One region of the Corynebacterium sp. ED61 genome, then DNA from elsewhere that is predicted to be linked to it. Evidence: riboswitches for the same ligand, from Rfam matches in the RefSeq annotation. Region 1 holds a riboswitch; the other holds the start of a gene.
What was found. Region 1 has a riboswitch for cobalamin ahead of IM764_RS02755 (hypothetical protein). Riboswitches for the same ligand answer to the same signal wherever they lie in the genome.
Positions count from the first base shown of each region.

Region 2: linked by a shared signal. The riboswitch ahead of metE (5-methyltetrahydropteroyltriglutamate--homocysteine S-methyltransferase) and the one ahead of IM764_RS02755 (hypothetical protein) in region 1 are both predicted to bind cobalamin.

Region 1 covers NZ_JADGIT010000002.1:147,767-150,225, forward strand. Annotated here, with positions in the region: gene IM764_RS02750 (energy-coupling factor transporter transmembrane protein EcfT) at 1-487, opposite strand, end outside; gene IM764_RS02755 (hypothetical protein) at 494-1,114, opposite strand; cobalamin riboswitch at 1,253-1,387, opposite strand; gene IM764_RS02760 (acyl-CoA dehydrogenase family protein) at 1,847-2,459, shown strand, end outside.
Region 2 covers NZ_JADGIT010000004.1:143,416-145,874, forward strand. Annotated here, with positions in the region: gene metE (5-methyltetrahydropteroyltriglutamate--homocysteine S-methyltransferase) at 1-1,030, opposite strand, end outside; cobalamin riboswitch at 1,058-1,218, opposite strand; gene IM764_RS06080 (ECF transporter S component) at 1,426-2,172, shown strand; gene IM764_RS06085 (energy-coupling factor transporter transmembrane protein EcfT) at 2,169-2,459, shown strand, end outside.

The DNA of each region.
Region 1 (2,459 bases):
GGGCCAAGGACAGGGCTATCACCATGGCGGTGCCAACTTCGCCCAGTGCTGCTGGTAGGGACCTGACCATCTGTTTAGGGTTGGCGACACTATTCGCCGCGCCACATGCCACGATGATCGCCCCAAGGCGCAGGCCGTCGAGCCCTGCTTGCGTCAACCCTTCCGCATATACCGTGCCAAGCAGGTTGATGCCCGCTGCCCATTCAGGCATGTGCACGCCGGGAAGGTGAAACAGGCTGACTTCTCCCCGCTTGGCCCCCACCACTACGTACATGCTGATGCGGAAAATGACGATAAATCCCGCGACCCAGAGGTACATCCCAAAGGCCTTGGCCCACGGGGAGTTACTGCGCCGCTCTGCGACGACGAGGCACAGCACTGCATAGACCAGGGCAACCGCCAGTGGGTTGGTGATGAGGCTCGCTGCGGCGGCGATGCCCAGAGCCCACGTCCACCACGCCCACGGGTTGAGTTCCCTCGAGGTCACTGGCGGCTAGCGCTTCCGCTCTGATCGCTTGTAGAAGAAGTAGACGGCCAGGCCAGCTGCCAGCACCAGCAGTGCGCCGAGAATCGAAGTCCACGCATTATTGTCTTTTTCCGACGCAGACTCTGCCTCATTCGAGCCGGAGTCCTGCTCGCCTGCTGCGCCCTGTTCAGACTTGGTTGGCACGGCGGATGGCTCGGCGCCATTGCCGAAGGCCCAACCTTCGGCCTTTCCTGCTTCCGCGATCTGCTCATTGGCACCCTTTTGACTGAAGTTCCATTCTCCGCCGAGCGGGGCGCTGTAGTAACCCCAGTAAGCATCCATTTCTGGCGCCTTGCTGCAGTCCGCGTTGGCGGGCTTTTGGTTGATCTGGCAGACGAGGCCCTCGAACTTCTCTACTGGAGTGACGTCGAAGCCCGCTTTTTCCAGGGCTTCCCAGCCGGTGACACCGCCGGGAGCGCAGCCCTGTCCTTCTCCTTCAACGACCACCGTGACTTCATTATCTGCGCAGGTGGAAGGCTCTGCGGCGGCTAATGGAAGAAAGGTTCCGGTGGTCAGTGCGCTGGCGGTGAGCAGGCCTGCGGCTCCAGCGGTGGCGGCAATTCGGCGGGCGTGGGAGCGGGTATTCATCGCGAGTCAGTCCTCAAGTTCAGTGATCATGGAGTGAACCTCGGGAATGTTTGCGATAAGAATCCCGCAGGCTGGCCCTACCTAGGGGGTAAGGCAACTGCGGGGCTCAGACGAAACTGTATGTCCCGACAGTTCGTGAGCCGCTCCTCGGGTTGCCCCAGGCATTCGGGCTCGTCCTCAGGTGAGTGGGAACCTACCGTTGCGGAGTCAGCGCCGGATTTGGACCGGCTTCCCCTGGGGCACGAGGCTGCAACAGCATCATTCTATAGGTAAGGCAAAGAAAAACCGCCCTCGGCCACAACGGCTCGGGGGCGGTCTTTCGTGCAAGTTTCGGGTGACGAGCCTGAAACCGTGCCATTCATTGTTGAAGCGTCCGGCTGTGCGGGTGACGAATCCACACAGTGACTCTCTGGACACTTCGCCACGTTCGGCTCGCGCCACGGTGCGGTATGAAACTCCGTGGGGTGCCGCGCTACCCAGGAGAAGAGGTCTGGGAAACGAGTGGCTATTCCACAACTGCAGTGCATCTCAGGTGACTAGCCTGTGACACATTATGTAAGTTAGCCGGACCTCACTTCGGTTGTCAATATTTCCGCAACACGAATGTTGTTTTATTAGATTTCTAGAAAATTGCCCAGCGAAGTACTATGGTTATAACTAATGCGAGGCACAGATCACACTGAACTCGATTTGTCCTCATCCGCCACATTCCTTGAACAGTAAGAGGGAGCTATGAAGAATTACCTGCCACGCGAAATTTTCGAAGAAGAACACAACATGTTCCGCGAGACGGTGCGCGATTTCGTCAATGCCGAAATCAAGCCAAACGTCGACCGCTGGCACGAGCAGGGCTACTGCGACCGTGAGATGTTCAAGAAGGCAGGCGACATGGGCCTGCTGGGCATCATGGCACCGGAGGAGTTCGGCGGCGGCGGCATGGCCAACGACTACCGCTTCAACGCAATCGTTTCCGAGGAACTCGCCGAAGCTGACTCCGGATCCGTCATCGTAGGCATCCAAACCGTGAACGATTTGGTCATCCCCTACCTCGATCGATTTGGCAATGACGAACAAAAGCGTCGATTTCTAGCGCCGCTGATTGCGGGCGACAAAATCGGCGCTCTCGCAATGACCGAGCCAGGTGCCGGTGCTGACCTGGCCGGAATCCGATCCGTTGCGCGCAAGGATGACAACGGCGATTTCATCCTCAACGGAGCCAAGACCTTCATCTCCAACGGTGTCCAGGCAGATTTCACACTCGTCGTTGCTGTCACCAACCCTGAAGCTGGTCGCGGCGGTGTTTCGATCCTCATTCTCGAAAAGGGAATGGACGGTTACACCCAGG
Region 2 (2,459 bases), on a different contig from region 1:
CGGGGTGCTCCGCGCGCAACCGGGTCTCGCGGTCCAGGTTGTACGGCACGTGTAGCAGAGAACAGCTCGTGGACACGGCAACTGGTCCGCGTTCCGCCAAACCACGCAAGGTCTCCAGCGCAGCATCCAGATCGGTGCGCCAGACGTTACGGCCATCCACCACGCCCACCAGCAGCAGCTCTTCACCGTTCCACGAAGGCAATTCAGCTCCGCCGTAGACCACGTCCACGCCAAACGCCTGCACGCCCGTACCGGACAGAGCCTTGATGGCCTGATCGCCATCACCAAAGTAGGTCTGCACCAGCAACTTCAGGTTGGATGCTGCAGCCAGCTTTTTGTAGCCTGTGCGTACCTTTTCCAGTACGTCAGGATCAATCTCAGTCACCAGAGTTGGCTCATCCAGCTGCAGCCACTCCACACCGCGGTCAGCGATACGCGGCAGCAAGCGAGCGTACGTAGCAAACAGCTCGTCCAGGTGATCCAGCGCAGAAGAGCCATCAGTGGCGCGCGCCAAGCTGAGGTACGTCAGTGGGCCCACCAGCACGGGGCGCACCGCGGTGCCCGCACGGTTGACCTGGTCAGCGATGTCCTGCAGGAACGCGGAATCTTCCAAGCTAAACGTGGTGGAAGCAGACAGCTCCGGCACGATGTAGTGGTAGTTCGTGTCGAACCACTTCGTCATCGCGGAAGCAGGGAGCTCCGAGGTTCCGCGGGCCGTGGCGAAGTAGCGGTCGATGAAGGCGGGCAGGCCGTCATTATCGTGATCCGCGATGTCTTGGACGCGCTCTGGAAGAACTCCGAGAAGAGCGGAGGTGTCCAGAGTGGCGTCGTAAAAAGAACGTCCGGAAAAGGCCACCGAATCAAGACCTGCGGACAGTGCTGCGTCCGTGTAGCTGTTGGTCAACAGGGTGGCGGTGGAGGCGAGATGGCGACCGGTGGAATTGTCCTTCCAGTAGCCTTCGAGTGCCTTTTTGAGCTCGCGATCAGGGCCAATGCGTGGAACCCCGGCGATAGTTGCATGAATAGTCATGTGTGTCTGATCCTCGTCAGTCGACTTCGTGTTCTTGATGCAGCCGGCAGGCATTCGGACTTAACGCACGGAATTGCGGCGAGGAAATACGCCCCGGCAGCAAAAGCCATGCGCATACCGTTGCGGGACAGCTCCGGATTCTCACCGGATTCCCCTGCAGTGTTCACGCCAGGCCTCTCACCTTGTCCGGGGCTCCAGAAGGTGGACCAGTTCGGCGTGAACCGGTTGCTACACAAGAGCAAACACTAGACAGCTCGGTCTGTCAAACCTGTACCCCAGAAATTTGACGTTTTCGCAGGTTTAGCGCACGATTACACTCGAATTACTTCCGGCCCCGAGGTGACATAGGGGCATACTTTTAGCGACCCCCGCGACGAACCCGCAAGGACACCGCCATGTCACCCACTATCTCCCGCGCGCTGCTGATCATCTCCGGCGTGCTCATCGCCGCCACGTGGCTCTACCTCGTGCTGACCCAGCCCACCGATTCAGACTGGGGCGCACTCGCAGATTCCCGCAGCTCCACCATCGCTTTGGTCGGTTTTATGCTGCCTGCGATCCTGGCGCTTATCGCCGTGGTTCCGCGCCTTCCGGTACGTACCTTGACGCTGCTGCCGGTGGCTTTGGCGTTGAACATCGTGGTGGGTCAGGTAGTGGGCACCATGGGCCTGCCGCTTCCGCTGTACTTCGATTCCATTGGAACAGTGCTGGTGGGCGCGCTGGCTGGTCCCGCTGCGGGATTGGTCACGGGTGTGCTGTCTGCGCTGGTGTGGGGCACTTTTAACCCCACCGTGGTGCCATTTGCCGCGGCCTATGCCTTCGTAGGTGTGGCGGCTGGATTGCTTCGCCGCTGGTGGACTGGATCGTGGTGGCGCATCGCGCTGGCCGCGATCTTGGTGGGATTCGTGACCGCGTTGCTCTCCGCGCCTATCGCGTCGTTCATTTTCGGTGGCACCGCGGGCACGGGCACGGGCCTGCTTGTGAGCTTCTATCGCTCGCTGGGCTTCGACACCCTCTTCGCCGTATTCCTGCAATCCTGGACGTCTGATCCTTTGGACAAGCTGATTGTGTTTAGCGTCATTTGGCTGGTCATCCGCGCCCTGCCACAACGCACCCGAAAGACGTTCGCCGCCGATTCATGAACCCTCTCACTCCGCTGACGTTCGCGGCCTGCACAGCGATTATTGTGCTGGCCGTGGATTCGTGGATGCTGTCCGCGGCAGTGATTGCGCTGGTCACGGTGTGTTCTCTTCTTTTCTCGGCGTCAAGGCGCTCCCTGCCCGCAGCTCTTGCCATCGGCATTCCGGCGTGCCTCGGATTCGTGCTGATCTACGCGCCGTTCGGCAACGAGCCGGGTTGGTGGATTGTGACTCGTGACGGCCTCAGCGTGGCCGCGCACTTGGGTCTGCGGTTTTTGGCGGTGACGATG